DNA from 4 places in the Allobosea sp. GW821-FHT12C12 genome. Region 4 is predicted to be linked to each of the others. Evidence: predicted binding sites of a transcription regulator. Region 4 holds the regulator's gene; each other region holds the start of a gene.
The links. Region 4 encodes LexA, which represses DNA repair genes until DNA is damaged. Its sites were predicted from a motif close to TGTTCNNNNTGTGTTCNG; they were not measured.
Positions count from the first base shown of each region.

Region 1 (2,197 bases), on a different contig from region 4:
TGACGCCGAGATCGACCAGTTCGCCGACCTTCGAGATGCCCTCGCCGAACATGATGTCGAACTCGACCTGCTTGAAGGGCGGCGCGACCTTGTTCTTGACGACCTTGACGCGGACCTGGTTGCCGGTCGCCTCCTCGCGGTCCTTCAGCGTCGAGATGCGGCGGATGTCGAGCCGGACCGAGGCGTAGAACTTCAGGGCGTTGCCGCCGGTCGTGGTCTCCGGCGAGCCGTACATCACGCCGATCTTCATCCGGATCTGGTTGATGAAGATGACCATGCAGTTCGAGCGCGAGATCGAGGCCGTCAGCTTGCGCAGCGCCTGGCTCATCAGGCGCGCCTGCAGGCCGGGCTGGACATCGCCCATCTCGCCCTCGATCTCGGCGCGCGGCGTCAGCGCCGCGACCGAATCGACCACCAGCACGTCGATCGCGCCGGAACGCACCAGCGTGTCCGTGATCTCCAGCGCCTGCTCGCCGGTATCGGGCTGCGAGATCAGGAGATCGTCGAGGTTGACGCCGAGCTTGCGGGCATAGACCGGATCGAGCGCGTGCTCGGCATCGACGAAGGCGCAGACGCCGCCCTTCTTCTGGGCCTCGGCGATGGTATGCAGCGCCAAAGTCGTCTTGCCCGAGGATTCGGGACCGTAGATCTCGACGACGCGACCCTTGGGCAGGCCGCCGACGCCGAGCGCGATGTCGAGCCCGAGCGAGCCGGTCGAAATCGTCTCGATCTCGATCGCCTGCTGGTTCTTGCCGAGCCGCATGATCGAGCCCTTGCCGAAGGCGCGTTCGATCTGCGAGAGCGCCGCGTCGAGCGCCTTGGCCTTGTCCATCGAGGAGCCTTCCACGAGCTTGAGATTCGGCTGATTCACGGGTCGCGCTCCTTATGGCAGGGGCGCGGTGACATCTCAAATCCGCGCCGACGTCAGGAATATGGACACGGTTTGTTCCTGTCGGCAAGTTCTTTTTCCGTTCTCAATGTCAGGATTTGTCAGGAAGCCTTCCAGCGCCGGCGGCCGATAGCCGGATCGCTTCAGGTTTCGTGGTCGGGGTGCTGACGCGACCGGTAGCGGACGAGATCCTCGGCTGGCACGTCATCCTCGGTGCGGGTGCCCGACAGCCGACAGAGGTCGTCGAACCAGGGCATGCGGCTTTCCGTGCCGTAGGCCTGCGTGGGCGGCATCGCCGCGGGCTCGTCGAGGCTTCCGGCGCTCACCGATATCCGGCCCGAGCCGCGATATCCAAAGGTCAGCGGCGTGCCGCATGCCCTGCAGAAGCCGCGCTCCGCGGCCTCGGAGGAAGCGAAACGGCCCGGCTCCCCTTTCGTCCAGACGATGTCGTCGAGGGCCACGCTCGCGAAGGCGCCGAAATAGTTGCCGACGGCCTTCTGGCACATCCGGCAGAAGCAGATCGACACCTTCGAGGGTGCATGATTGAGCCGGTAACGCACGGCGCCGCACTGGCAGCCGCCGGTCACGGGTTCTGTTTCGGCCATCGCATGGCTCCCGCGAAAAAGCCCGGCCAGAGTGGCCGGGCTTGGCGTTGTCCGCAACCGATGCCTCGTCTCAGGCGGCCATCGCCTTGCGCATGTTCTCGCTGACCTTCTCCAGGAAACCCGTCGTCGAGAGGAAGCCCTGGTCGGGGCCGACGAGGAGCGCGAGGTCTTTCGTCATGGAGCCGGCCTCGACCGTGTCGACGGTGACCTTCTCGAGCAGGCTCGCGAATTTCGCCAGTTCGTCGTTGCCGTCGAGCTTGGCGCGATGGCTCAAGCCCCGCGTCCAGGCGAAGATCGAGGCGATCGAGTTGGTCGAGGTCTCCTTCCCCTTCTGGTGCTCGCGATAGTGGCGCGTCACCGTCCCGTGCGCGGCCTCGGCCTCGACGGTCTTGCCGTCGGGCGTCATCAGAACCGAGGTCATCAGGCCGAGCGAGCCGAACCCTTGAGCCACCGTGTCGGACTGAACGTCGCCGTCGTAGTTCTTGCAGGCCCAGACATAGCCGCCCGACCACTTCATCGCCGAGGCGACCATGTCGTCGATCAGGCGGTGCTCGTAGGTGATGCCGAGCTTGTCGAACTCGGCCTTGAACTCGGCCTGGTAGATCTCCTCGAAGATGTCCTTGAAGCGCCCGTCATAGGTCTTGAGGATGGTGTTCTTGGTCGAGAGATAAACCGGATATTTGCGGATCAGGCCGTAGTTCAG
Region 1 is NZ_JBXAQP010000017.1:71,080-73,276, forward strand. It holds gene recA (recombinase RecA) at 1-871, opposite strand, end outside; gene AC1RRW_RS20030 (GFA family protein) at 1,033-1,494, opposite strand; gene AC1RRW_RS20035 (NADP-dependent isocitrate dehydrogenase) at 1,565-2,197, opposite strand, start outside.
Region 1: recA (recombinase RecA) is a predicted target of LexA. The motif match lies at 959-976, and genes of this name have one in related genera.

Region 2 (2,197 bases), on a different contig from region 4:
CGCCGGGCAGGACGCCGCGCCGCGCCAGCGCCCGCGCCTGCCGCCGCCAGCCCTCGAGATCGGCGGGATGGGCAAGCCGCGCGACGAACATCACAGCAACTCCAGTTGCCGCGGCCGAGGCGCGAGATGCTGACGCAGCCGCTCGCTGTCGAGCAGGCTTCCCGGCCGCCAATCCACCGTCACGATGAAGTTGCGCAGGATCGTCAGCGAGCGCGCCAACCGCCCGACATCGTCGAGTCGCAAGGAGCGGAAACGCCGCATTTCCAGGATGCGCTTGACGCTGCGCGTGCCCAGGCCAGGAACGCGCAGCAGCGACTCGCGATCGGCCCGGTTGACATCGACGGGAAAGCGCGCCCGGTGGCGCAGCGCCCAGGCGAGCTTGGGATCGACCGTAAGATCGAGCATTCCGCCCGACGCATCGTCGAGGATTTCGTCGACCTCGAAGCCGTAGAAGCGCGTCAGCCAGTCGGCCTGGTAGAGCCGGTGCTCGCGCATCAGCGGCGGCTCGGAGAGCGGCAGTCGCGCGGACGAATCCGGGATCGGGCTGAAGGCGGAATAGTAGACCCGGCGCAGGCCGAAGCTGCCATAAAGCTGCGCGCTGCGCTGCAGGATCGCGGCGTCGCTGGCCCCGTCCGCGCCGACGATGAGCTGGGTGCTCTGACCCGCCGGCGCGAAGCTCGGCGCCTTGCGCGAGATCGCGCGCTCCGCCTTGCCCTCCGCGATCCTGAGCTTCAGCCCGCCCATCGTGGCGCGGATGTCGCGCGGCTGCTTTTCGGGAGCGAAGCGCTTCAGCGAAACCTCGCTCGGCAGTTCGACATTGACCGAGACGCGGTCGGCATGAAGCCCGGCCTGCGCCACGAGGTCGGGACTGGCGCTCGGGATCAGCTTGAGATGGATGTAGCCGCGGAAGTGATGGATTTCGCGCAGGCTCTGCGCCACCCGCACCATCTCGGCCATGGTGTAGTCCGGCGAACGGATGATCCCGGAGGACAGGAACAGCCCTTCGATGTAGTTCCGCTTGTAGAAGTTCAGCGTCAGATCGACGACCTCTTCGACCGAGAAGCGCGCGCGCCGGACATTGCTCGACGAGCGGTTGATGCAGAAGGCGCAGTCATAGCTGCAGAAATTCGTCAGCAGGATCTTCAGCAGCGAGATGCAGCGCCCGTCCGGCGCATAGGAATGGCAGATGCCCGAGCCGGTCGTCGAACCGATGCCCTTGCCGCCAAGGGAATCACGCTTGGTCGTGTTGCTGGAGGCGCAGGAGGCGTCGTATTTCGCCGCATCGCTGAGGATCTCCAGTTTCTCCATCACGGTCGGCTGTGCCACGGGCGATCCTTATGTTCCCGCTCTGTTCTAGCGCGCGACGGAGTTGCCCGCCAGTCCCGCCAGTCGTGACCGTTCGCCGCGGCGTGACGCCGATCGCGTCGTTTGCCGGCGACGTTGCGGAACCGGCATCCCGTGATCGCGTTATCGCAGCAGGTTCGACACAGGAGAGACAGATGTTCCGCCTTCTTCTCATCATCGCGGTTCTGGCGATCGGCTACGATTCGGTCGTTTATCAGGGCGCCTATACCCGCAACGCCTGGACGCGCGTGGTCGGCGTCACCGATTCGGCGATCAAGAACGCGCGCGAGTTCGGCCGCGACGTGCGCGAGGAAACCCGCAGCCAGATCAACTGAGCGGTCTGGATTTTCGAGCCGGCGGCAGGACATTGCCGCCGGCTTTTTTCGTGTCGGGAAGCGCCGGCCCGAAACATCCCGCATCGCAGCGAATTCGGCTGGACAGGGCGCGGCGTTACTCCGATGTTCGCTGCCAGCGAAACAGCCGGGAGCTCGACGCTTGAACGAGACAGCCATGCCGGCCGGGCTTGCCGCCGCCACCGATTCCGCGATGCTGGTCGAGACGTTGAAGGCCGAGATCGTCAGGAAGCTGACCTATTCGCTCGGCAAGAATCCGTCGGTCGCGCAACCTCACGACTGGCTGACGGCCGGCATCCTGGCGGCGCGGGACCATGTCGTCGACGTATGGCAGCGCTCGACCGGCGAGAGCTACAGGACCGGCCGCAAGCGGGTCTACTACCTGTCGCTCGAATTCCTGATCGGCCGCTCTCTCGCCGACGCGCTCAACAATCTAGGCCTGACCGGCGCGATGGCGCAGGCGATGGCCGATCTTGGCGTCGATCTCGCCGCGATCGAGA
Region 2 is NZ_JBXAQP010000007.1:233,376-235,572, reverse strand. It holds gene AC1RRW_RS12735 (UdgX family uracil-DNA binding protein) at 1-91, opposite strand, end outside; gene AC1RRW_RS12730 (putative DNA modification/repair radical SAM protein) at 91-1,308, opposite strand; gene AC1RRW_RS12725 (hypothetical protein) at 1,500-1,679, shown strand; gene AC1RRW_RS12720 (glycogen/starch/alpha-glucan phosphorylase) at 1,855-2,197, shown strand, end outside.
Region 2: AC1RRW_RS12730 (putative DNA modification/repair radical SAM protein) is a predicted target of LexA. The motif match lies at 1,339-1,356, and genes of this name have one in related genera.

Region 3 (2,197 bases), 180 kb from region 4:
GCGGCCCGCAAAGCTTCGCGTGACGGCGCAGCCCTTCCGGGTTGGCGCCACGCTCTCCAGGTCGATGCAAGGCGCGCCCCGAAGTTCATGGATGATGCGCTTGCCGACGACTGTCAGGCTTTTCCGGGCGAGCTTGGGATCGAGCGCGGCGACGTCGGCGGCGGTTCGACACCCGAAGGCGGCAAGCTTGGCCTGGCTCGCGCGGCCGATGCCCCAGACATCTTCGAGATTGACCAATGGCATCCATTCCGATCGGGCCTCATCATTGGTGAGGTCGCAGACGCCACGCAGCTGTGGCGTGCTCTTGGCAATCTTGTTGGCCAGCTTGGCCAGGGTCTTCGTGGGACCGATGCCGACGCAGGTGGGAACGCCTGTCCAGGTCGAGACGGTCGAGCGCAGGTCCCGTGCCATTTCCTCGCGTTGGCCGCGTGCCACCGGGCTCATGTCGAGGAAGCTTTCGTCGATCGAGTAGACCTCGATGTCTGAAGCGAACCGCTCATAGACCGTGTTCATCCGGCGGCTCATGTCGCCATAGAGCGTGTAGTTCGACGAGAATACCACTACGCCCTCGCGCTGGCAGAGATCGCGGATCGTAAACATCGGCGCCCCCATCCTGATCCCGAGCGCCTTCGCCTCGGCCGTGCGCGCAACAGCGCAGCCGTCGTTGTTCGACAGCACAATGACCGGGCGCCGGCGCAGCTTCGGATCGAAGACCCGCTCACAGGAGCAGTAGAAGCTGTTCCCGTCGATCAGGGCGAAGGACCGGGTCATCGACGCAAGCGCCGCACCGCGTTGGTCACGACGCCAAAGATGTCGATCTCGGCATCCGGGCCGGGATCGTACTCGGGGTAGCGTCGGTTGCCGAACGCCAGGCTCGATCGTCCTCCGACGATCCTGAAGACCTTGATGCTGCGCTCCCCATTGACGTCGACCACGACAGCGTCGCCGTCCTTCGGCACCAGGCTGCGGTCGACCGTGATCAGACTGCCGTCGAAGATGCCGACGTCGATCGCGCTATCGCCGGCCACCGTCATGATGAAGGTCGCCGGGGCATTCTGGATGAGCGTTCGGGACAGATCGATCGGTTGGTCCAGGTAGTCGTCTGCCGGGCTCGGGAAGCCCGCCCGCACCGCCTTCAGATAGACCGGCAGGAAAATCGGTGGGCCGAGGAAGGCGGGCGACATGTGCATCGGCACGAGCTCCTATAGAGAACATAATAGGAACATCAGTCTCTCTGCCCGGAGTCAAGGTGGGGATTTCGCCACACGCGGCCTTTGGCGGAGTGCCGAGCCGCAAGCGGACGAGAATAGCCGCTTCGTGCGCTGAACCCCCTCGATGGTGATCACCAATGTCAGGAGGTGGTAGCTCTGGTCAGCTAACCACCAACCAGAGGTACGCCATCTCGGTTCATTCGCGATCCCGGTCCGGCCTCTTCCTGATACGCGGCCAGAAGCGCTTCCTCTTCGGCTTGGAATGGCCGGGCGATAACGGTGGAACAGCCGTTGGGAACTGCGGTTGCATCTGGGGTGGTTTCCCGTCCGCAGAAGCCATGGTCTCGGGGAGGCGATCCGGCGACTGCCAAGGCTCTGTCAGCTCTGTCTGCTGTCGCGCATGCGTTTCGGGGACGTTTCCGGCCGCCGCGCTAGGCTGCTTACGATCGGCGAGCGGGCGAGAACCCGTCTCCTGCCGCGAAGGCGGAAGTGTCGGGAGAATTTCGTGGGCGATCATGCTGGTTTCGACGCGTGCGATCATTTCCGCGAACGTGCTAGCGCGCGGGGGCGGTCGCCTGGCCCGCGGCTGTGGCGTCACATCGGGCGCTGGTGCTGTCTCGTCTGAGGCGGTTTGGCGGGGAGCGGTCGGAGTGTGCGCGTCGTCAGGCGCCAATTGCGGCGAGCGTGAGGGGCGACCATCAGCGCTGCTGCGGGCCTCATCTTGCGCCGGCGTTGTGAGAGAGGTGTACGGGCTGGGCGTGGTGCTAGACTCCACTTTGACCACGCTGTCGGCCTGATGTCGATCGAGAGGCGGCGGAGCGAGCTCGGTAGCCGCAACAGTTTCAGGAGACTGTTCCGGCACAGGTGACGAGGGGGAGTGCCGCGCGGCCTCGGCATCCCTCGCAGCCCATTGTTCAAACCGGCGCAAGCGCCTTGCGGCGCGTTCCTGATTTTCGACTCCGGCCGCGTGCTCAGCAGCCTGCTGG
Region 3 is NZ_JBXAQP010000002.1:274,664-276,860, reverse strand. It holds gene AC1RRW_RS04280 (Y-family DNA polymerase) at 1-771, opposite strand, end outside; gene AC1RRW_RS04275 (LexA family protein) at 768-1,190, opposite strand; gene mobF (MobF family relaxase) at 1,408-2,197, opposite strand, start outside.
Region 3: AC1RRW_RS04275 (LexA family protein) is a predicted target of LexA. The motif match lies at 1,208-1,225, and genes of this name have one in related genera.

Region 4 (2,197 bases):
CGCTCGGCCTCGCCGCGGCCGGCGGGCATCCGGCGCTGGCCGTGCGCCGCAAGCCCCTCGTCGCCATTCTCGCAACCGGCGACGAACTCGTGCTGCCGGGCGAGCCTGTCGGGCCGGACCAGATCGTCGCCTCCAACAGCTTCTCGCTGGCGGCGATCGTCGAGGCGGCGGGCGGCGCGGTGCTCGATCTCGGCATCGCGCGCGACAATCACCCCGATCTCGCCGATCGCATCGGCCGCGCCCGTGCCGCCGAAGCCGACGTGCTGCTCACGCTCGGCGGCGCCTCGGTCGGCGCGCACGATCTCGTCCAGGAGGCGCTGAAGCGCGCCGGCATGGACCTCGGCTTCTGGAAGATCGCGATGCGGCCGGGCAAGCCGATGATGATGGGCCGGCTCGGCCGCATGGTCGCCGTCGGACTGCCCGGCAATCCGGTCTCCTCGATCGTCTGCGGGCATCTCTTCGTCATGCCTCTGCTCGAGGCGCTGCTCGGTCTGCCCGACCCCGACAGGGACCGCAGCGAGCCAGGGATCATCGGAATCGATATGCCGGCTAACGATGAACGGGAGGACTATCTTCGTTCCGATCTCGTCCATTCCGCGGCCGGATGGATCGCGACGCCGTTCCAGAGGCAGGATTCCTCGATGCTGGGCACGCTCGCGAAGGCCAGGGCGTTGACGATCCGTCCGCCTTTCGCCGAGCCGGCAAAGCAGGGCGACCCCTGCCGGATCATCCGGCTGCGCTGAGGGGCGCTTGCGGAACACACCGCGAACCTGTATCATGTTCGTGATTTGTTTCGACTCCGCGCTTCGGGCGCTCCGGCGGGAATCATGCTGACACGCAAACAATTTGAACTGCTCCGCTTCATCCAGGAACGTCTGCGCGAAAGCGGCGTGCCGCCCTCCTTCGACGAGATGAAGGACGCGCTCGACCTCAAGTCCAAGTCCGGCATCCACCGCCTGATCATGGCGCTCGAGGAGCGCGGCTTCATCCGCCGGCTGCCGAACCGGGCCCGCGCGCTCGAGGTGATCAAGCTGCCGGACGGCGTCGCGGGCTCGCAGGCCCCGCGGGGGCGCTTCAGCCCCTCCGTCGTCCAGGGCGGCCTCGGCAAGGTCAAGCCGGCGAGCAGCCCGCCCGAGGACGATGCGCGCTCCACCATCGCCATTCCTGTGATGGGCCGGATCGCCGCCGGCACGCCGGTCTCGGCGATCCAGAGCCGCAGCCACAACGTCTCGCTGCCGGCCGACATGCTCGGCGCGGGCGAGCATTACGCGCTGGAGGTACGCGGCGATTCGATGGTCGAGGCCGGCATCCTCGACGGCGACACCGTGGTCATCCGCAAGCAGGACACCGCCAACACCGGCGACATCATCGTCGCGCTGATCGACGACGAGGAGGCGACGCTGAAGCGGCTGCGCAAGCGCGGCTCCTCGATCGCGCTGGAGGCGGCCAACCCGGCCTACGAGACGCGCGTGCTCGGTCCCGACCGCGTCAAGATCCAGGGGCGCCTCGTCAACCTGATGCGGCGCTACTAGGGCATGCCGATTTCACGCTGAAACATCGTCATCCCGGTCCTGATCCGGGATCCATCATAGATCGGCGACCGCGCCCTGTGTCGGATCCCGGATCCGCGCCGCTTTGCGGCTCGTCCGCGACGACTCGGTGGTTCCCGATGAGATTCTAAAATCGGTCGACAGGGTCCTCCTCGACCAGCGGCGTCGGCTGCGCCGCGGGCGTGGGAGCAGCCGCTTGCGGCCGGCGGCGGTTCCACGGGCGGCCGTCCTCGCCGCTTTCGGCGGCGAGCCTGCGCCAGGGCTGCCGGCCGGGCAGGATCGCGCCTGAGCGCACCAATGCGGTGGCGCCGTCGCGGCCGAGCGCCATGCGGTCGATCAGCATGGCCTTGCAGGGCGCGCTCCACGGGATCGGCGTGACGACGAGGTCGGCGCGGCGGCAATCCTCGACCAGAGCGATCCGGTCGCGGACGAAAGCCACGCTGCGACCGTCCCGCGTGGCGATGACGCAGCCCTGCGCGTCGCAGGCCGCGCCTTCGCGCAGGCTCGGGTCGTTGGGCTTGCGGCCGTCGCCATCGGCGGTCAGCCATTGCTGCAGCACGAAGGCGCTCGGCTTGCCGGCGACGACGAGGCGTCCGTCCTTGGCCCGGACCGCTAGACCCGAGCCGTCGCGCTCGATCAGGATCTCG
Region 4 is NZ_JBXAQP010000002.1:96,964-99,160, reverse strand. It holds gene AC1RRW_RS03395 (molybdopterin molybdotransferase MoeA) at 1-743, shown strand, start outside; gene lexA (transcriptional repressor LexA) at 828-1,532, shown strand; gene AC1RRW_RS03385 (ComEC/Rec2 family competence protein) at 1,678-2,197, opposite strand, start outside.